Regions from separate parts of the Diaphorobacter sp. ED-3 genome, predicted to be linked through region 3. Evidence: predicted binding sites of a transcription regulator. Region 3 holds the regulator's gene; each other region holds the start of a gene.

Region 1 (7,317 bases), 600 kb from region 3:
GCGCATAGCGGTCCCAGGGCCAGGCCTGTTCATCCCATTGCAGCGCGGCGCGCACCTGGGCAGCGTCCGCGTCCGGCGGTAGGCCATCGGTGCCCGCGCCTTCGGGCGCCATCTCCAACACCAGGGCCGCAAGGCGCTGGCGCGCGGCGAGCCACTGGACCGTGTGCCGCTGCCACTGCTGGTGGGCGGCGGCGTCATGCTGCTCGCCCAGCAGCAGGGCGTCCACGGGCGGCCAGCGCTCCAGTTGGGCGTCCCAGGCGGCGTTGCCCGCGGTGGTTGGTGCCGACTGCTCCAGAAGTGTGGTACAGCCGGCGGCGAATGCCAGAGCCAGCGTGGCGAGCAGAAAGCGGTACAGCGGTAGGGTTGGCATGCCCAATGGTAGGACGTGGCGACATTGCAACCGGGCGTAAATGTGACTTGCATGAGGAGCGCTTTGGGCCGTAATTTGCGGCGGGCCGCGCCACGGGCGGCTGGCGTGCTACAGGAAACGGAGAGCGCAACTAGGCTGCACGGCCGCGTGACCGCCGAGGCGACAACGACTTCGCAGGGTCTTCATGTAAGGTTCGCGGCGAAGCGTCCCGCGCGGTGTGAAAATCGAGAATTGCCGCCGCGCTTGGGTCGCGGCGTGCACGTCAGTTAGATCCTTTCGGAGCCCCTTCCATGCAGCGTGAAATCACCGACCTTGCCCCCGCCCTGTCTACACAACCCATCAGCATGGATGTGCTGAAGGAGAAATACTTCAAAGACGGCGAGAGCGATGTCGAGGATCTATTCCGCCGCGTGGCGCGGGCGTTGGCCTCGGTCGAGCGCGAGGACATGCGCCAGGCCCTGGAGGCGCGCTTCCTGGACAACCTGCGTGCCGGCGCCATCGGGGCGGGGCGCATCATGAGCGCTGCCGGCACCGACATCCAGGCCACCCTCATCAACTGCTTCGTGCAGCCCGTGGGCGACTGCATCCAGGGCGTGGACGATGCGGGCTACCCCGGCATCTACGAGGCCCTGCGCGAGGCCGCCGAGACCATGCGCCGCGGCGGCGGCGTGGGCTACGACTTCTCGCGCATCCGCCCGCGCGGCGCGCTGGTGAAGGGCACGGCCTCCATGGCCTCGGGCCCCTGCAGTTACATCAACGTCTTCGACCAGTCCTGCTCCACGGTGGAGAGTGCGGGCGCGCGCCGCGGCGCGCAGATGGGCGTGCTGCGCATCGACCACCCGGACGTGCTGGACTTCATCACCGCCAAGCGTACGCCGGGCCGCTGGAACAATTTCAATGTGTCCGTGGGCGTGCCCGACGCCTTCATGGAAGCGGTGGAGCAGGACCGTGATTGGGAGCTGGTGCATGGCGCCGCGCCCGGTGCGGAGCTGCAGGCCCAGGGCGCACACCAGCGTGCCGACGGCCAGTGGGTGTACCGCACGGTGCGCGCGCGCGAATTGTGGGACACGATCATGAAGTCGGCTTACGACTTCGCTGAGCCCGGCATCCTGTTCCTGGACCAGATCAACACCGACAACAACCTGCACTACACGGAGACCATCCAGGCGACCAACCCGTGTGGCGAGCAGCCGCTGCCGCCCTACGGCTGCTGCGACCTGGGCCCGATCATCCTCACACGCTTCGTGCGCAACCCGTTCGGGCTGCATGGCGAGGCGTCGTTCGACTTCGATGCCTTCGAGCAGGCCGTGGCCACCCAGGTGCGCGCGCTGGACAATGTGCTGGACGTGACCTTCTGGCCCCTGCCGCAGCAACAGGCCGAGTCGGCGGCCAAGCGCCGCATCGGCGTGGGCTTCACGGGCATGGGCAACACTCTCGCCATGCTGTGCAAGCGCTACGACCGCCAGGAAGGGCGCGACATGGCGGTACAGATCGCCGAGCGCATGCGCAACGCGGCCTACCGCGCGTCGGTGGAACTGGCCAAGGAAAAGGGCGCATTCCCCAAGTTCGACGCCGATGGCTACCTGGCCAAGGGCACCTTCGCCAGCCGCCTGCCCGCGGACATCCAGAAGGCCATCCGCAAGCACGGCATCCGCAACAGCCACTTGCTGTCTATCGCGCCCACGGGCACGGTGAGCCTGGCCTTTGCCGACAATGCCTCCAACGGCATCGAGCCGCCGTTCTCCTGGACCTACACGCGCAGGAAGCGCGAGGCCGACGGCAGCAAGAGCGAGTATGTGGTGGAGGACTACGCCTGGCGTCTATACAAGACCCTGGGCGGCGACGTGAACCATCTGCCTGCGTACTTCGTGAGCGCCATGGACATGGCGGCCGCCGACCACGTGGCCATGATGGAGGCCGTGCAGCCCTTCGTGGACACGGCGATCTCCAAGACCGTGAACGTGCCCGAGGACTACCCCTACGCCGATTTCAAGGGCCTGTACATGCAGGCCTGGCACTCGGGCCTGAAGGGCCTGGCCACCTACCGGCCCAACAGCATCCTGGGCGCCGTGCTGGAAGTCACGCCCGCCGCAGCGCCGGCCCCCGCCGCCGCACCCGAGGCCGCGCCCGCCCCGGTGGTGGTGGACCCCATGCGCACCATGATCGAGAGCCGTCCCACGGGCGGCCTGTCGGCCGTGGCGGAGAAGCTGGAGTACTGGACGCAGGAAGGCCACAAGACGCTGTACCTGATCGTCTCCTTCCTGCCCGTGCCTGACGGGCGCGGCGGCACGGTGGACCGCGCCATCGAGTTCTTCATGCCCGTGGGGCAGAGCGGCGAATCGCAGCAGTGGATCACGTCCAGCATGCGCCTGCTGTCGCTGGCCGCGCGCGGCGGCTTCCTGGAGCGCGCGCTGTCCGACATGCGCAAGGTGGCCTGGGACCGCGGCCCCGTGCGCCTGGGCACGCACCAGAAGGCCGACGGCACCCACGTGCCGCTGTGGCACGACTCCGAGGTGGCCGCCATCGCGTATGCCGTGCAGAACATCCTGGCCCAGCGTGCCATGCCGCAGCAGCAGGTGCTGCCGCTGGACGAGCCCGCCGCAGCGCCCGCGACCGGCATGCCTCCGGCCATGGCCGGCAAGAAGTGCAATGAGTGCGGTGCCCACGCCGTGATCCGCAAGGATGGCTGCGACTACTGCACCCAGTGCGGCGCCCTGGGCAGCTGCGGCTGAGTACACCGGAATGCCCTGGCAATGCCAGGGCATTTGCTACCAATATGATAGCTGTTTGCGCTTGATGGGAGCGCGCAAAGGCATGTTTTGGCTTGTATGCCGCGGCCGTCTGCTTGAGCGAACTTGACTTCCATCAAGACATTTCGAAAGCGCGTGCCTACACTGCCGCCATGCGCAACAAGTCCACGCTGTCCACCAAGCTGCTGGCCATGGGCACGGTGTTCCTGCTGGTGGCGCTGGCATCCATCGGCTTCACGCTGTGGGTGACCTGGAAGTTGGAGGGGGGCGCCGCTGCGGTGAACGAGGCGGGCCGCCTGCGCATGAACATGCTGCGCATGGTGCTGGCCCAGCAGAACGAGTCGCCCCAGGAATTCGCGCGGCTGGAAACGCGCTTCAACGAAGGGCTGGAGTTGCTGCGCACGGGTGACCCCGCCCGGCCGCTGTTCGTGCCCTGGAGCGATGACACGCGCGAGCGCTACGAACACATCCGGCGGCAGTGGCTGCTCATCGAAAACGACTGGAAAGCCGCCGCGCACTATGAAAGCAGCGCCGAGGCCGTGGCGCGTGCCGATGCCTTCGTGCTGGACCTGGACAGCTTCGTCGAGGCCATCGAGATCCAGATCGTGCGCCTCACGGCGGTGCTGCATCTGTTCCACCTGTTCATGGTGGCGTTGGCCATCGGCTCGGCTGTGGCCTTCATGGCGCTGAGCTACCTGCTCGTACTCAACCCCGTCACGCGGCTGCAACAGGCCCTGGCGCGGCTGCGCAAGGGCGACCTGGGCACGCGCCTGGAGGTGGAAGCCGACGACGAGTTCGGCCAGCTGACGGCGGGTTTCAACCTCATGGCCCATGCGCTGCAGACCTCGCACGAGGACCTGGAGCGCAAGGTGCGCGAAAAGACCGCCACCATCGAAGTGCGCAACCAGCGCCTGGCGGCGTTGTATGCGGTGAGCGCCCTTGCGGCGGAGGCGGGGAGCCTGGAAGAGTTGACCCAGGGTTTCGTGCAGCAGATCCGCCGCGTGGCGGGGTGCGACGCGGCGGCCGTGCGCTGGTCGGACGAAGCCAACGAGCGCTACGTGCTGCTGGCCTCCGACGGGCTGCCCCAGTCGCTGGTGGAACATGAGCACTGCGTGGTCACCGGCGCCTGCGAATGCGGACAGGCGCAGGGCCAGGCGCGCATGCGTGTGATTCCGATCATGCCTGTCGGGGGCCTGCAGTTGCCGCATTGCCGCGAGGCCGGCTTCGAGACGGTGGTGAGTATCCCGGTGCAGATGCACCAGCGCCTGTTGGGCGAGGTCACGCTGCTGTATCGCAGTCCGCTGGAGCTGTCGGCGGAGATGCGCGAGCTGCTGTCCACCATGGCGCATCACTTGGCCACTTCCATGGAAAGCCTGCGCGCCTCGGCGCTGGAGCGCGAGGCAGCGGTGGCGCAGGAGCGCAGCCTCATTGCGCGCGAATTGCACGACTCCATCGCGCAGTCGCTGGCCTTTCTCAAGATCCAAACCCAGCTGCTGCGCGACGCGGTGGCGAAGGACAACACCGAGGCGCGTGACCGCAGCATGGCGGAGCTGGATACCGGTGTGCGCGAATGCTATGCCGACGTGCGTGAGCTGCTGGTGCACTTTCGCACGCGCACGCAGGACGAGGACATCGAAGCGGCGCTGCGCGCCACGCTCTCGAAGTTCGAACACCAGACCGGCGCGGCCACGGCGCTGAGCATGGCGGGGCACGGCCTGCCGCTGGCGCAGGACGTGCAGATCCAGGTGCTGCACATCCTGCAGGAGGCCTTGTCCAACGTGCGCAAGCACGCCGATGCACGCCGCGTGGAGCTGCGGGTGCAGCGCCACCCCCGCTGGCGCTTCGAGGTGCAGGACGATGGCCGCGGGTTCGACCCGGACAGCGTGCCACCCGATTCGCTGCATGTGGGCCTGGGCATCATGCGTGAACGCGCGCAGCGCATCGGTGCGCATCTGGAGCTGGTTTCGCGCCCCGGCGGCGGTGGCACCTGCGTTGTCCTGGAGCTGCCACCAACTACCCGCGAGGAGCCTGCGTTGCCCTTCTCCCTTGTTTCTTCCGCCGCCGCATGAATGCTCCCACCACGCTTTTCCTGATCGATGACCACACCTTGCTGCGCCGCGGACTGGTGGCGCTGCTGTCCCAGCAGCCGGACCTGCGCGTGGTGGGCGAGGCCGGGGACGCCGCGGAGGCCCTGCGTCTGCTGCCTGCGCTGCGCCCCGACGTGATCCTGCTGGACAACCACCTGCCCGGTGTGCGCGGCGTGGACGCCATCGCCGGCCTGCGCGAGGCGTCGCAGGGCAGCCGCGTGTTGATGCTCACGGTGAGCGAGGATGGGCAGGATCTGGCGGCCGCCTTGCGTAACGGCGCGCAGGGGTATCTGCTCAAGACCATTGACGGTGACCTGCTTGCGCAGGCGATACGGCGGGCTGCACGCGGCGAGCCGGTGGTCAGCCCCGAAATGATGGGCAAGCTGGTGGCGGCGTTCCAGTCCCAAGGGGCGCCCACGCCCGAGCCCCTGCCCGAAGAGGAAGAGCCCGCGTCGGTGCTGTCGCCGCGCGAAGAAGACGTGTTGCGCGAGATTGCGCGCGGTCTCAGCAACAAGGAAATCGCACGTGCGCTCGACATTGCCGAGACCACCGTGAAGATCCATGTGCAGCACATTCTGCGCAAGCTGGGACTGTCCTCGCGCGTACAGGCGGCGGTCTACGCCTCGGACCGCCACCGCCTCACGGAATAACCCCGGAGCTTGGCATAGTTCTTTGTGAGTAGGGCGGCCTATGCCGCCCTCGTCCTTTTGCACCGCCCGCGGTGTCCCAGCGAAGGATGTGCAGGCACGGCCAGTTGCGGGACCATTGCACCGTACCCAAGAGAGGACATCTGCAATGGCTCAACTGCCCCAGCGCGCCGCGCCGAGCGCCTCAACCGTCGGCGAAGACCCACGCCATACCCGCAAAGCCTGGTCAGTTCTCATCGTCAGCACGCTCGCCTTCACCGTCTGTTTCATGGTCTGGATGATGTTCGGCGTCATCGGGATCCCGATCAAGAAGATGCTGAACCTGAGCTCCACCCAGTTCGGCCTGCTCACGGCCATGCCCGTGCTCACGGGCTCGCTGGTGCGCGTGCCGTTGGGTATCTGGACCGACCGCTACGGCGGCCGCATCGTGATGGCGTTGCTCATGGCCGCCACCGTTCCCGCCATCTGGATGATGGGTTACGCCACCGAATACTGGCATTTCCTCGTGATCGGCCTGTTCGTCGGTTTGGCTGGCGGTTCGTTCTCGGTTGGCACGCCCTATGTGGCCCGGTGGTTCCCCAAGCATCGCCAGGGCACGGCCATGGGCGTGTATGGCGCGGGCAACTCGGGCGCGGCCGTGAACAAGTTCGTGGCGCCCGTGATCCTGGTGGCCTTCGGGTGGGCCGCCGTGCCGCATGTGTATGCCGCCATCATGCTCGGTACGCTGGTGCTGTTCTGGCTGTTCAGCCACAGCGACCCGGCACACCTGGTACCCAGCAACGTGTCCTTTGGCGAACAGCTCAAGGCACTGAAGGACCCCAAGGTGCTCAAGTACTGCCAGTACTACAGCATCGTGTTCGGTGGCTATGTGGCGCTTTCCCTGTGGATGGTGCAGTACTACGTCGGTGAGTACGGCCTTGACATCCGTGTGGCGGCGCTGTTGGCAGCCTGCTTCTCGCTGCCGGGTGGCGTGCTGCGCGCCATCGGCGGCGTGCTGTCCGACAAGTTCGGGGCGCACTCCGTGACCTGGTGGGTGATGTGGGTGAGCTGGATCTGCCTGTTCCTGCTGTCCTACCCGCAGACCGACTTCACCATCCAGACCGTCAACGGACCCATCACCCTGCACGTCGGCTTGAACGTATACATGTTCACCGCGCTGATGTTCATCCTGGGCATCGCCTGGGCCTTCGGCAAGGCCAGCGTCTTCAAGTACATCAGCGACGACTACCCCAAGAACATCGGCGCCATCTCTGGCATCGTGGGGCTGGCCGGCGGCCTGGGCGGCTTCATCCTGCCCATCATGTTCGGCGCCCTGCTCGACTTCACCGGCATCCGTTCCAGTGCCTTCATGCTGCTCTATGGCGTGGTCTGGGTGTCCCTCATCTGGATGTATTTCACCGAGGTGCGCCGCACCGAGCTCATGGGCCCGCACGGGGCCTAGGGCACCACCCCTGCGAGGGCCT
Region 2 (7,317 bases), 380 kb from region 3:
TGGCCGAGGCGAACACGCGCATGCCGCTGGCGGGATCGTTGCGCGACAGCATGACCACCTCGACGCGCGCGGCATCGGGCGTGTTGAACGCCAGGAGCTTTCTCACCAGAGGGAAGGCAATGCCGGGGCGCGCGGGCTCATGCACCAGCTCCAGCTGGCGGCGCATGTAGGCTTGCTCGTCGCCGGCCTCGAACAGGCGGTTCTCTTCCTCGAAATCGAACAGCGCGCGCGAGGAGATCGCGACGACGAGCTTGTCCTGCAGAGTGGCGCTCATTTGACGAACTGGTTGAGCTGGATGATCGGCATGAGCACCGCCAGCACGATCAACATCACGATGCCGCCCATGGCCACGATGAGCAGCGGCTCCAGCACCGTGGCCAGTTGCATGGCGCGGCGCTGCACCTCGGTGCCCAATTGCGTGGCGGCGCGCTGCAGCATGGTGGGCAACTGGCCCGTCTGTTCGCCCAGCCGCGCGAACATGGCCACCAGGCCGGGGAACCGCTTTTTCTGCGCCAGTGCCGAGGCCAGCGGCGCGCCCTCGCGCACCAGCACCAGCGCGTCGAGTGCGTCCGCGCGCAGGGCGCGGTTGTTCAGCGTCTCGGCCGCGGCCTGCAGCGCCTTGAGAATGGGCACGCCCGCGCCTGCCAGCATGGCCAATGTGCCGGCGAAACGCGCCGCGTTGTAGCCGCGCGCCAGCTTGCCGACGAGCGGCAGGCGCAACCAGGCGGCGTCGAATTTCTCGCGCAGCCGCGGCTGGGCCAGCGCGGCGCGGGCGCCGAACGCCAGCAGGACCAGCCCGCCCAGCAACGCCCAGCCGTAGTTGCGCACCACGTCGCTCAAGGCCAGCATGGCCACCGTGAGGAAGGGCAGGGCGTGCTTGGTGCCCGCGAATACGCTGGCCACCTGCGGTACCACGTAGCCCACCAGGAACAGCACGATGACGATCGCGATCACGGTGACGATGGCCGGGTACAGCGCGGCGCCGATGAGCTTGGCGCGCAAGGCCTGGCGCTGCTCCAGATCGTCCGCCAGGCTGTCCAGCACTTCGGCCAGGCCGCCGCTGGACTCGCCCGCGCCGATCACGGCGCAGTAGATGTCGGAGAACTCGCGCGGGTGCTGCGCCAGCGCGCGTGCGAAGGTGGAGCCGGCGTTGACCTCGGCGCGCAGCGCGGCCAGCAGGTGGCGCTGGCGCTCGTCGTCCGCCTCTTCGGCGAGCGCGGTCAGCGCACGCTCCAGCGGCAGGCCCGAGCCCACCAGCCCGGCGAGCTGGCGCGTCCACACGCCCAGCCCCGTGGCGTTGAACACCGGCCGCGTGAACAGCCGCTGCGCCAGCGTGGGGGGTGTTCCGGGGGCGGTGCCAGCGGCCAGCGCCTCCACATCCAGGGGCACCAGGGCCTGGGCGCGCAGCAGGCTGCGGGCGGCCTTGGGGCTGTCGGCCTCCAGGGTGCCGCGGCGCACATGGCCTTGGGCGTCCAGGGCTTCGAAGGAATAGGCGGGCATGCGGGAAAGTCAGCGGCGGTGGGCGAGCAGGGGCAAACTGGGCGGGCCGCAGTCGACCCGTTCAGCCCGCCATGGTAGCCGCTGCGGGTGACAGTGCCGCGTGCGCCTGGGCGGTGATCTCCAGCGAGCGCAGGCGCAGCGCCGGGTCGTACACGTCGCTCACCAGCATGAATTCGTTGGCCTGCGTGGCGGCCAGCAGCGCCTGCAGGCCCTCGCGCACGGTCTGCGGGCCACCGACCACGCCGACCGCGAGGAAGTCGGCCACGGCGGCGCGCTCCTGCGGCGCGAGGCTCTGCAGATAACCTTCTACGGGCGGCTGCAGCAGTCCGCGCTGGCCGGTGAGAATGCCCAGCACGCGCTGGTAGGTGCTGCTGGCCAGATACTGCGCCTCGTCATCGGTGGGTGCGGCGATCACGGGCACACCGATCATCACGTAGGGCTTGGCGCAGGCTGGCGAGGGGCGGAACAGCCGGCGGTAGATGTCGATGGCCGCGTGCAGCATGCGCGGCGCGAAGTGCGAGGCGAAGGCGTAGGGCAAGCCCATCTGCGCCGCCAGCTGCGCCGAGAACAGGCTGGAGCCCAGCAGCCAGATGGGCACCTGCGTGCCGGCGCCCGGCACGGCGGTGATGCGCTGGCCCGGCTGCGCGGGCGCCAAGAGCTGCTGCAGCTCGGCCACGTCGCGGGGGAAGTCGGCCTCGGTCTCCACGCGGTCGCGGCGCAGGGCGCGCATGGTGGCGGCGTCGGTGCCGGGCGCGCGGCCCAACCCCAGGTCGATGCGGCCGGGGTAGAGCTCGGCCAGCGTGCCGAAGGCCTCGGCCACCACCAGCGGCGCATGGTTGGGCAGCATGATGCCGCCCGAGCCCACGCGGATGGTCTGCGTGGCCCCGGCCACGTGGCCCACCAGCACCGCCGTGGCAGAGCTGGCGATGCCCGGCATGTTGTGGTGCTCGGCCAGCCAGTAGCGCTTGAAGCCCAGCGCCTCCGCATGCTGCGCCGTCTGCACGGCGACCTGCAGTGCCTGGGCCACGGTGCCGCCCTCGCGCACGGCCACGAGATCAAGCATGGAAAGTAAAGGTAGGGAATGTGTGGTCATGGCACCGATTGTGGGCAGCGGGTGAAATCCGTGCTGCGCCGCGGGTATGGCGGTGCAGTGGTCCCCGAATGATGCATAGCGTTTTGCTATTGATATACTGAATTTGTTTTAAATCAACACACGAAACATATTGTCACTTTTGGCGTCCTGTGCGACGCTGCCAGGAAGTGATGCACGGGGCGTGCGGGGGGTGTCTATGGGGTTCTTCAGCCGTTTGTTTCAGCCGCGTGCCGACGGCCTGGCCGCGCCTGAGGACTGGACTTCGCTGCCTGCGAGCGAGGCCAGCGCGCTGGTGCTGTACGACGAAGAGGCTTCGCGGCTCCTGGCGGCGTTCGACATCGAGGCTGCCATCGTCATGCACGAGCGCTGGCTGCCCTGGCTGGCCCAAGCGCTGGCGGGCGCGCGCGACGAACAGCTGCGTCCCGAAACGGTGGTGGACGACACCTGTTCCGAGCTGGGCCGCTGGCTGCACGGCAGCGGGCGCGTGGCGCTGGGGCACTTTCCTGCTTTCGACATGCTGATGCGCCGCCACCAGTACTTTCACCACCAGGCGGCTGTGCTGCTGACGCATCTGGCGCAGGGCGATCAATTGCGGGCCGATCAGGCGTTCAAGAGCTGCCAGCATGCGTCGCGCCAGGTGGTGCTGCTGCTCAAGGAGCTGCAGCGCGGGCTGGACCACGGGAAGCGTCCTCCCCAGCCGATGGCCGCAGGTGAACGCTGAAATGCGCTATTGATATAGGAGCTACTAGCGCTTGTCTGTAATGGTTTTCAATGCAATTCGTATTGAAAACCCAGTCTTGGCAAGCGCGCCGCGCTCCTGTTTTTGAAAGGCGCCGCTGCGGCCTGTCCGCTCAGTCGCGCGTCACACGCAGCACTTCTTCGCGGCTGGTGATGCCGGCGTGGATCAGCCGCTCGCCATCGTCGCGCATCAGCGTCATGCCACCGGCCAGGGCCTGGGCGCGCACCTCGGCCTCCGGGGCCTGGTTGTGGATCTGTGCGCGGATGGCGTCGTCCACCACCAGCAGTTCGAACACGCCGGTGCGCCCCGCGTAGCCGGTATGGCCGCAGTGCTCGCAGCCTGCACCGTGGCACTCGCCGCAATATTTGCGCACCAGGCGCTGCGCCAGCACCCCCAGCAGCGACGAGGACAGCAGGAACGGCTCCACTCCCATGTCGGTCAGGCGCGTGATGGCGCTGGCCGCGTCGTTGGTGTGCAGCGTGGCGAGCACCAGGTGGCCGGTGAGCGAGGCCTGGATGGCGATCTGCGCGGTCTCGAAGTCGCGGATCTCGCCGATCATGATCACATCGGGGTCCTGGCGCAGGATGGCGCGCAGGGCCTTGGCAAACGTCAGGTCGATCTTGGCATTGACCTGCGTCTGGCCCACACCGGGCAACTCGTACTCGATGGGGTCTTCCACCGTCATGATGTTGCTGCGCGCGGCGTCCAGCCGCGCCAGCGCCGCGTACAGCGTGGTGGTCTTGCCCGAGCCCGTGGGGCCGGTCACGAGGATGATGCCGTGCGGCTGCTGGATCAGGTGCGCGAGCCGCGCCAGCACCTCGCCCTGCATGCCCACGGCCTCCAGGTTCAGCTTGCTCTCGCTCTTGTCCAAGAGGCGCAGCACGGCGCGCTCGCCATGGGCGTTGGGTAGGGTGGACACGCGCACGTCGACGGCGCGGGTGCCCAGGCGCAGGCTGATGCGCCCGTCCTGCGGCAGGCGCTTTTCGGAGATGTCCAGGTCCGCCATGATCTTCAGGCGGCTGATCAGCGCGGCGTGCAGCGCGCGGTTGGGCTGCACCACCTCGCGCAGCGTGCCGTCCACGCGAAAGCGCACGCTGGAGTGGCGCTCGTAGGGCTCGATGTGGATGTCACTCGCGCCGTCGCGCACGGCCTGCGTGAGCAGGGCGTTGAGCATGCGGATGATGGGCGCGTCGCCCGCGGACTCCAGCAGGTCTTCCACGGCGGGCAGCTCCTGCATCATGCGCGAGAGGTCGGCGCCTTCTTCCACCTCGCTCACCACCGTGGCTGCGCTGGATTCGCTTTGCGAATACGCCGCGCTGATGCGCTGCGCCAGCGTGGGTGCGTCCAGCGGCATGAACTGGTGCACGGCATGCTTGCGCAGCACTTCGGACAGCGCGCCAGCGTCCGGCTGCGGGCCGTGCCACAGCACGAGCTGCTGGCCGTCGTCTTCCAGCAGCAGCTGGCTGCTGCGCGCAAATGCGTAGGGCAGGGGGTGGCGCATGCGGCGGGCCCCTTACTGCGGGCTGTAGGGCGACTGGCCCATGCTGGGCGGCGTGGTGGTGCGCGCGGGCGGCTGGGGTGCGAGCGGCGCCAGCGGCGCAGGTGCGGCCGCGGGCTGCACGGGCGCGGCGGGAGAGGCGGGGGCGGGCAGGGGCGGCAGCACTGGCGCCTCGGACACACCGCTCATCACCGTGCTGGGCGCGGGCTGCGTGCTTTGCTGCAGCGCTCGGATGGCCTCGTAGCGGTCCACCATCAGCGCGTCGCTGGTGGCGCTGTCGCGGATCACCATGGGGCGCAGGAAGACCATCAGGTTGGTCTTCTGGCGCGTGCGCTTTTCATTGCGGAACAGTCCGCCCACCACGGGCAGGTCGCCCATCACCGGCACCTTGTCCTGGCCCAGCGCATAGCTGTCTTCCAGCAGGCCGCCGATCACGATCACGCTGCCGTCGTCCACCAGCACCGTGGACTCGATGGAGCGCTTGCTCGTGGAGGGGCCGTTGGCATTGGACAGCGTGCTCTCCGCAACCTTGGAGACCTCCTGGTACATCGTGAGCTTGACGGTGCCGTTCTCGTTGATCTGTGGGCGCACGCGCAGCATCAGGCCTACGTCCTTGCGCTCCACGGTGGTGAACGGGTTGACCGCGCCGCCGCTGCCGCCGGTGTTGGCGTAGGAGCCCGTCACGAACGGCACGTTGTTGCCGATGATGATCTGCGCCTCCTCGTTGTCCAGCGTGAGCAGGTTGGGGGTGGACAGCACGTTGGCATCGCCCGTGTTTTCCAGGAAGTTGGCCAGCGCCCCGAGGTAGTACTTGCCGTTGATGCGCGGCGCGACGGCCAGGTTCATGCCGGCGGCCGGCTTGGCATTGGCGATGGAGGTCACGTTGCCGGTGGCCGCCGCCAGCGCCAGATCCAGGATGTTGCGTCCGGCCACGCTGGAGTTGTTGCCCAGCACGCCCAGCGTGCTGCCGTAATTGCCCAGCACGCCTTGCCACTGGATGCCGAACTCGGCCACCTTGTTGGCGCTCACCTCCACGATCAGGCTCTCGATGAGTACCTGCGCGCGGCGACCATCCAGCTTGTCGATCACGGCGCGGATCTGGCGGTACAGCGGCTCCGGCGCGCTGATGATGAGCGAGTTGGTCGTTGGGTCGGCCTGGATGATGCCGCCGGTGGACGGCTGGTTGGCATCGCTGCTGCCGCTGCTGCCCTGGCCCGTTCCCAGGCCCGAACTGCCCAGGCCCCCGGCATTGCCGCTGGCATTGGTGCTGTTGCCCAGGCCGCTGGTCTGGCCCAGGCCCGATGCGCCGGTCCGCGTGAGGCCGCCCGACAGGTTGCCGGCTCCCGTGCCGCCGCCGCTGCTGGTGCCGCTGCCCCCCGCGCTGCCCAGCGCTGCGCGCAGGGTGGTGGCCAGCTTCACGGCGTCGGCGTTCTTCAGGTACACCACGTGGATGTTGCCGCTGGCAGCGGAGCTGCCCGGCGCGGCCGGTTGGTCCAGCTTGGCCACCAGTGAGCGCACCAGCGCCACGCGCGCCGGGTTGGCCGCGCGCACGATCAGCGCATTGCTGCGCGGCTCGGCCAGCAGCGTGGTCTTGAACGAATTGTCGGTCTGCCCCTGGGCCACGCCCTGCGCAGTGCCTGTGGCAGTGGCGCTGCCGCCCTCGATCAGGCGCGACACCAGCGGCGCCAGGTCGGTGGCGATGGCGTGCTGCAGCGGGATCACCTCCACGTCGCTGGCGTTGGAGACGTCCATGGCCGCCACGATGCGCGCCAGGCGCTGCAGGTTGTCGGCGTAGTCGGTGATCACCAGCGAGTTGTTGCCGGGGTTCACGTTGATGGTGTTGTTGGGGCTGATCAGCGGGCGCAGCACCGGCACCAGGTTGGCCGCGTTCTCGAAGTTGAGCTTGAAGATCTGCGTGACGACCTGCCCGCCCGCGGGCGTGCCGCCCGCGCCGCCCTGGGACACGCTCACGTTGCCGGTCTGCAGCTTGGCATCGGCCTCGGGCACGACCTTGTACAGGCCCGCCGACTCGACCACCGTGAAGCCCTGCAGCCGCAGCGCGGCCAGGAACTGCTGGAAGGCCGCGTTGGGCTGCACCGCGTTCTCGGTCACCAGCGTGATCTGGCCCTTCACGCGCGGGTCCACCACCACGTTCTTGCCGGTGATGGTGGCCATGGTGCGCGCCACGGCCTCGATGTCGGCGTTGGCAAAGTTCAGCGTCACCGGCTCGCTGGGCCGCACGCTGCCGGCGCGCTGCCCGGAGGTTTGTGCATGAATTTGGCTGCTAACGCCCGTCAGTAAAGCGCTAGCAGCTATCAAATGAAGAGTGAACCGCAGGGAATGGCGGGGCAAGTTGGTCATAGGGTCAACCCACGGTGATGATGGAGCGCGCGCCACTGCGCCGCCCGATGATATTCAGTAGATTCGCCAGGGCCGCCTCCCGCCCGGGCGCGGCGCTGGCCTCGCCCGTGAAGCGCAGGCGTTTGC
Region 3 (7,317 bases):
CCGCTGCGGTGACGCGCCACTGCGGCGTAATGGCGTAGCCATAGGACAGGCTGCCCGTGCTTTTGCCGCCGAACTCGCTGTCGTCGTCATAGCGCAGGTTGGCCTGCAGCGTATGGGCGCCCTGGTTCAGGCCATAGCCCAGCGCGAGCGCGTTCTGTGAGCGGTCACGCTGGAGGTCGCCCACGAACTCGGTGGCGGGGTTGTGCAGTTCGTCCTCGCGGCGCTCCAGCGCGGCTGTGAACAGATGCGCGCCCAGGCGCCACTCGTTTTGCAGCAGGTAATTGTGCAGCGTGGTCTCGGTCATGTAGAAGTTGGGCCGGGTGCTGTATTCACTCTGCCCCTGCGTGACCTGCAAGCGCGTGCTGTACACGTCGCTCCACTTGGCCAGCCATGCCAGGCTGGCCGTGCGCAATTGGTGGTGATTGCGGTCGTCGGCCGTTTTGCTGCCGTCGTACTGCGAGTTGAGGTTGCTGGCGAGCAGCGTGCCCTCCAGGCGATGGGTCGTGTCGAACTGCACGCCCAGTCGGGCATTGGCAGAGGTGCGGCGGTAGCCGTCTTTGTCCGGGTTGTAGGCGGAGCCTACGCGGGCACTGAAGCCATCGGCGCGCTCATGCGACAGCCCCAACGCATAGTCCACCTGCTCGGTGCCGCCACTCACGCCGGCCTGCACCGTCCGCGTGCCCTGGTTGCCCAGGCCCACGCCCACGTAGGGCGCCGGCGCACCCTCGCCCTTTTTGGTGAAGAGCTGGATCACGCCTCCCATGGCATCCGAGCCGTACACAGCAGCCGCTGGCCCGCGCACGACCTCGATGCGGTCGATCTGCGACAACGGGATTTGCTCCCACACCACGCCGCCGGTGGATTGCGAGTCCAGGCGCACGCCGTCCAGGTACACGGCGGTAAAGCGCGACTCCGCTCCGCGCAGGTAGACGCTGCCACTGCTGCCCTGGCCGCCATTGCGCGTGATCTGCACGCCTGGCAGGCGCGAGATCACGTCAATGACGCCTACCGCGCCGCTGGCCTCGATGGTTTCACGGTCGATGACGGACACATCGGACACGATGTCGGCCAGCGGCCGGGCCACGCGGGTTGCCGTGATGACGGTTTCACGCAGTTGGGGTTCTGTGGCTGCCTGGGCCAGCAGGGTCTGGGACACGGCGGGGAAAGCGGCGGCCAGCGCCAGCGGCAGCACGGCGACGCGCGCGTGCACGGAAAGCGCACTCAAGCGCACATTGAACGGACGGGTGTTTGTCATGTGGGGCAAACAGAGAGATCGCCACGGCCGACCTCCCCGTCGGCACCTGGGCATAACGGCCCAGGTTTCACAAAAGGAAACGCGGAGCCACCTCGTTGGCCGGTATCCGGGCTGGCGGAACGCTCTGCATCGCCTTCCCAAACGCTTGTTCAAGGCGCTCAGTGGCTTGTCAATGAAGAGGGAGCCGAGGTACGGCTCATCCGCTGACCGTTGCGGGGGCAGCGCAGGCACAGGACGCACTCCATGGCGGAGGGCCCCTCCCTGCTTCCCGTTGAACTGCGGCATGTGAACCACGCCGCTAGCACCAACTGCGCAATTTTACGATGGTTCGCACGCCGATCCCTACAATCGGCAGCGTATGGCCTCCCCCTCTTCCATCGACCAGATCGCCGAGCGCGTTGAGCGGCTGCTGCTGCGCCATGCCGAGTTGCAGCGCACCAATGCCCTGTTGGCGCAACAGGTCGCGGCGCTCACCCAGGAGCGCGATTCCCTCCAATCCCGCCTGCAGGCGGCCCGTGCCCGCGTAAACGCATTGCTGGACCGCCTGCCTGCCGAGCCCGAACTCCCCGGCACTGCCGAGACGAAAGACGCGCCATGAAGCAGATCGAGGTACAGATCCTCCAGCAAAGCTATCTCCTGGCCTGCCCGGACGGCCAGGAGTCGCGCCTGCTGGAGGCGGTCGAGCGCGTGGATACCGCCATGACGCGCATCCGTGACGCGGGCAAGGTACGCGCGCGCGAGCGCATCGCCGTGCTGGCGGCCCTCAACCTGGCTTTCGAGATCGCCGACCGCGAAGCCGCCGATTTGGCAGCCGCCTCAGCCCCTGCGCGCATCGCCCCCACCCCGGTCGCGCCGCATGTGCACGACAGCGATGAGCGCGTGCAGCAGTTGCTCCTGCGCCTGGACGAGGCGCTGGGCGAGGATGGGCGCCTCCTATAACCATTACGGTAAAAGCCTGGCCCCTGGCTGCACACGGGCAGCCCACTACAATGAACATGTCTGCGGTGCTGCCGGGCTTTATATTTCCTTGAACCAATGCTCATTGAGCACGGGCTTGGTACATCGCCCGGTGAGCGTGATCATCTCGCGTCAGATGAACCCAACGCCTGGCTGCCCTCGCCCACCTGAACCCCCGGTTCAGGATGCCGGTCCGGTGGCATTCGCAGACACCTTTTCTCCGGTAATCGCTTGCGCCCTCGCTCCGGGTGAGTGCCAGTGACCTCAATACCTGCTCAGAAAATCCGGCGCTCCGCGGCCAGCGCGCGCAACCCACCCATCTGCAAGGCACAGAGCAGACCTTGGTAGTCGTCGCACCGATGCCAAATATCCTGGCGTGGTTCGGGCGTTCCCATTCCTTCGGCAACCTCACTGATACGCAGCGCGCGCCCCAGACGTACGGTGGCGCATCCAGTAAGGCAGCGATGGGTAGCTGGATTTCTCCACGTCGATGAGAACAGACTCGTCACTTCCGCTGGTAGAGATCTGACAGCGATACGTCACGCCTGAGCGTCTCAGTTTGCACCATTCGCTTGCCACGGCATGCTTCGCAGAGCCGCTGTGGTTCCACAAAACGCTGCTTTCAGGGCACGCACCACGGCGCCGGCTGCCCATGGACAACCTCCATCCATAGCGCCCATGCACCCAGGGAAAAAAGCACACCACCTGCCAGCCGAGACCCCCACGCCCCACCCTTCACGCCGATCCAAGCGCGAATGCGGCCAAATGTCCACGGCCCCAGCACCAGCCATACACCGCTTCCCACGCCAAACAGGACCATGCACAAGGCTCCGCGGAGCACGCTTCCGCTGAGAGCGGCAGTCAACAGTGCGGTATACAGCAGGCCGCATGGCAGGAGCGCCCAGGCCACACCCGCGGTCAGGAGCCCGCCAGGCCGAGAGACCAAGGGCTTGACCTTCGCCCAGGCAGCACGCCCCGCCCGCTCAACCCACAAGGGCTGCTGCGCTTGCACCATCATCATCCCGCCCCACGCGAGGATGAGCACGTGCATCAGCGTCCAAAGGGGGCGCAATGCCGAGGTGCTTTGCCCCAGCCATGCGAGTTGCTCCATAGCCAGCGCAACCACCGCCCCTGCGGCGCCGTAGCCAATCAGGCGCCCCACGTGAAACTGCGCTACCCGTTGGAGGATTCCGCGGCGGGACGCCCATTGAATGGTGTGGGTGGCGTCCGGCGTGCCACCCAGCCCCGTAAGCGCCGCGCAGGGAACAGAACACATCGCCAAACAGTGAGCCCCTCCCATCAGCCCCATCAGGAAGGCCGTCGTGGCCAGCGCCCACAGCATGGATCAAATAATCCGGGAAAAGCGAGCGCGGTTACGGTCAGCCTGCAGATACTTGTCGAACACCATGGCCACGCCGCGCACGAAATACCATCCCATGGGCGTGACTTCAACGCCCTCATCACTGATTTTCACCAAGCCCTGAGCCGCCATTTCTTGCAGTTGCTGTAATTCCGCATCGAAATAACTGCGGAAATCAATCAGCCAGGACTGTTCCAACGGCTCAAACAGTAATTCACCTTGGCACATCAACGCCATGATGACTGCGCGACGCACCAAGTCGTCCTTGGTCAACGCCAGCCCGCGCACCACAGGCAAATGCCCCTGGTTAATGCAGTCGTAATACTCGTCCAGCGTTTTCACATTTTGACTGTAAGTAGCGCCCACGCGCCCGATGGCAGAAACGCCCAGACCAATCAGGTCGCAATCGGGCTGCGTGCTATAGCCTTGGAAATTGCGGTGCAGCCTGCCTTGCCGCTTGGCCACCGCCAGCGCATCGTCTGGCAGAGCGAAATGGTCCATGCCCACGTAGACGTAGCCGGCTTCCTGGAACACATCAAGTGACCGGGCCAACATGGACACCTTGGCCGAAGCCATGGGCAACTCGGCCGTGATGATGCGTCGCTGCGACTTGAAGCGTTCTGGCAAGTGAGCGTACGCATACAGCGCGATCCGGTCTGGCCGCAACTCGGCTACCTGCTCCAAGGTGCGATCAAACGACTCCGGTGTCTGGCGCGGCAGCCCGTAGATCAAATCCACGTTCACCGATTCAAACCCGAGCTTCCGAGCCGCATCGACCAACGCGAACACCTTTTCGGCAGGCTGAATGCGGTGCACGGCCTTTTGTACTTCAGGGTCGAAATCCTGCACGCCAAAGCTCAGGCGATTGAAACCCAGCTCCGCCAACAATCCCAGCCGCGCTTCATCCACGGTCCGGGGGTCCACTTCTATGGAGTACTCCCCCCCAGGAACAAGGACGAAACTGCGCCTCAGCATGCCCATCAGTTCGCGCAAACCGTCATCCGTCAGGAAAGTAGGCGTGCCTCCGCCGAAATGCAGCTGGCTCACATGCTGACCCACACCGCAGTGCGCCGTATGCAGGTCGATTTCACGGCTGAGGTAACGCAAGTAGACCTCTGCCCGCTCCGGATGCCGGGTAATGATTTTGTTACACGCGCAGTAATAGCACAGCGATTCACAAAACGGGATGTGGACATAAAGCGACAACGGCATCGCCTTGGCTACCGACCCCACGCGACGCTGCTGCAGCGCAAGGATGTATTCCCGCTCGCCAAAGGCCTCGACAAAACGATCAGCAGTCGGATAAGAGGTGTAGCGCGGCCCTGGGACGTCAAAGCGACGCAGGAGCTCTGTTGTAACAACGGTCATGACGGGATTCCTTGCACTTTCATATCACTGTGCCGTAGAGTCCCCCATGAGTCCTTGACGTTGATCAAGCGCCCATGAGGTCCTTGTGGCGACAATTTGACTTCGGCTCAAAGTCGTCCGGCGGCCTACGGCATTCCATGTCTCCCAGCCGTTCAGAGGTAAGCTCAAGCCATGAACAGGGTTCCCATGCATACGAATCTCCAGACCATCAAAGTTGCCTGCTCAAACTGCAATCTGCGTGAGCTGTGCATGCCCGTGGGTCTGGACGACCAGCAACTCAAGCGCATCGATGACATTGTTGCTGTACGACGCAAGATCAAGCGTGGCGGCACGCTTTTCCGGAACGGTGAACCCTTCACATCCCTTTTTGCCATCCGCACCGGATTCTTCAAGACCTGTGTCGCCACCGAAGACGGTCGCGATCAAGTGACGGGTTTTCAAATGGCTGGCGAGATCATCGGCCTGGATGGCATCGTGAGTGACCGCCACACCTGCGATGCGGTAGCGCTTGAAGACGCCGAAGTATGCGTCATGCCTTTCGATCGTATTGAAGAGTTGTCGCGCGAAGTAACGGCATTACAGCACCATGTGCACAAGATCATGAGCCGCGAGATTGTTCGCGAGCATGGGGTCATGCTGTTGCTGGGGAGTATGCGTGCCGAGGAACGCCTTGCCGCATTCCTGTTGAATCTCGTACAACGCTTGCATGCCCGGGGTTTCTCACAATCCGAATTGGTGCTGCGCATGACACGCGAAGAGATCGGCAGCTACCTGGGATTGAAACTGGAAACCGTCAGCCGCACGTTTTCCAAGTTCGTGGAAGAAGGTATTGTGGAAGTAAAACAGCGCCATGTGCGCATCGTCGATACCGATGCGCTGAAGCGCATTGTCAACAGCCAGCAAGCCTGCCATTAAGCCTGGGTTTTTGCTGATTCATAACTGATCGGCGGAAAGATCAGGAAACGTATTTGGCGCAATCAGCCGGCCGCGCCCCTTTGGGCACGGGGCAGCGATTCAACTCAAAGGGCGAGAGTGACAACAGCGTCGTCAATGCGCTGGAAGCCATGAGTACGAACCAGAACGTGAAGAAGGCGATGGTATACACACCTTCGCGCGAGAGATGCAGGGGTTGATCAAACCACTGCAGCGCTTCTGGATCCACGAAGGCGAACACCACCATTTCCATGACGCCCGCCATCAAAAAGGCCGGCCACGCGATCCACATCAATCGTTGCATCCACATTCGCCCATCTCCTAGCAGGTGTAGTTGACAGCCTAGCATCTGTTCTCCGGCATGCAAAGAGGACTCGCCCTGCCGGTCAACGCGGTTGGTCCTCCAGCGGAGTAGCTGCATGGTTGCGCCCCTTCATGGCAGGCGTCATGTCGCCTCCTGACTCCTTCAGGGTCTCGTTGATGTTCAACCCCCGTTGGTAATAGTCTTCCGCGATGACGGGGTCGGGTTGGCTCACGGCCAGCCAGAGGGTCACGAAGCCCGCAATGATGACAATCACCGGCCCCGCGATGACAAGCCAGACATGGCCAAACGTCCACCAAGGCTTTCCTGCGTCTTCCAGATTCATGGGGAAATTACTCGGCATTTATACCAACTCCTCGCTCATTTATGAGCACAGCTTGTTCATTTGCATTCCACGACCGCCTTCAGCGGGGTACAAGGAACACGGATTTCTCTGCCACTTGGGCTTTATCACCCTGCGCTTGAATATCGAAATACACCGTATGCGATCCAGGAGATGCTGAGCCATACGGAATTTGAAGACGGACAACCACCCATCGGGATTCCGCCGGTCCAATGTCAATTACGGTCTCGGACGCCACTTCCAGCCCTTCCATACCGTGGGCGCTGATGGTGTAGCGCTGCGCCCCCTCCGTGGCGTTCATGATCTGCAGCCGGTAGATATTTTCCAGCTTGCCTCCCGCCACGATGCGCGAGAGCGCAGCGCGGTCGCGCACGATGTCCACCTTCAACGGCGTGCGTACCACCAAGCTGGCCAGCATGCCAATGCACAACACCACCAGCACCGCTGAATAGAACAACACACGGGGTCGCAGCACGCGTTTGAGCATTTGCGATTGGGTCCAGTGGTTCTTGACGCCGTTCTGCGTCGAGAAGCGAATCAGCCCGCGCGGATACTTCATCTTATCCATCACGGTATTGCAAGCGTCCACGCAGAGACCGCAACCAATGCATTCGTATTGCAGTCCGTTGCGAATATCGATACCCGTTGGGCAGACCTGGACACACAGCGTGCAATCGATGCAGTCACCCAGTCCCGCAGCTTTGTGATCTACGGTCTTGTTACGGGGCCCGCGAGGCTCGCCGCGCTCGGGATCGTAAGAGACGACCAGCGTGTCCCTG

What was found. Region 3 encodes FNR, which switches genes on or off when oxygen is low (the NO sensors DNR and NnrR bind a similar motif). Its sites were predicted from a motif close to TTGATNNNNATCAA; they were not measured.
Region 1: a site for FNR is predicted at 3,226-3,239, ahead of PCQ86_RS03165 (type IV pili methyl-accepting chemotaxis transducer N-terminal domain-containing protein). Genes of this name have one in related genera too.
Region 2: a site for FNR is predicted at 2,697-2,710, ahead of PCQ86_RS04170 (CZB domain-containing protein). Genes of this name have one in related genera too.

What each region holds. Positions count from the first base shown of each region.
Region 1 covers NZ_CP115182.1:635,482-642,798, forward strand. The annotation lists gene PCQ86_RS03155 (ChaN family lipoprotein) at 1-370, opposite strand, end outside; gene PCQ86_RS03160 (adenosylcobalamin-dependent ribonucleoside-diphosphate reductase) at 661-3,102, shown strand; gene PCQ86_RS03165 (type IV pili methyl-accepting chemotaxis transducer N-terminal domain-containing protein) at 3,273-5,189, shown strand; gene PCQ86_RS03170 (response regulator) at 5,186-5,857, shown strand; gene PCQ86_RS03175 (MFS transporter) at 6,003-7,295, shown strand.
Region 2 covers NZ_CP115182.1:851,540-858,856, forward strand. The annotation lists gene PCQ86_RS04155 (5'-nucleotidase) at 1-274, opposite strand, end outside; gene gspF (type II secretion system inner membrane protein GspF) at 271-1,500, opposite strand; gene PCQ86_RS04165 (LLM class flavin-dependent oxidoreductase) at 1,562-2,593, opposite strand; gene PCQ86_RS04170 (CZB domain-containing protein) at 2,790-3,314, shown strand; gene PCQ86_RS04175 (GspE/PulE family protein) at 3,445-4,833, opposite strand; gene gspD (type II secretion system secretin GspD) at 4,846-7,191, opposite strand; gene gspN (type II secretion system protein N) at 7,196-7,317, opposite strand, start outside.
Region 3 covers NZ_CP115182.1:1,235,643-1,242,959, reverse strand. The annotation lists gene PCQ86_RS06050 (TonB-dependent receptor domain-containing protein) at 1-1,255, opposite strand, end outside; cobalamin riboswitch at 1,336-1,579, opposite strand; gene PCQ86_RS06045 (hypothetical protein) at 1,614-1,853, shown strand; gene PCQ86_RS06040 (cell division protein ZapA) at 1,850-2,194, shown strand; RNA gene ssrS (6S RNA) at 2,249-2,428, shown strand; gene PCQ86_RS06035 (sulfite exporter TauE/SafE family protein) at 2,835-3,554, opposite strand; gene hemN (oxygen-independent coproporphyrinogen III oxidase) at 3,558-4,940, opposite strand; gene fnr (fumarate/nitrate reduction transcriptional regulator Fnr) at 5,112-5,855, shown strand; gene PCQ86_RS06020 (hypothetical protein) at 5,896-6,183, opposite strand; gene PCQ86_RS06015 (FixH family protein) at 6,260-6,538, opposite strand; gene ccoG (cytochrome c oxidase accessory protein CcoG) at 6,600-7,317, opposite strand, start outside.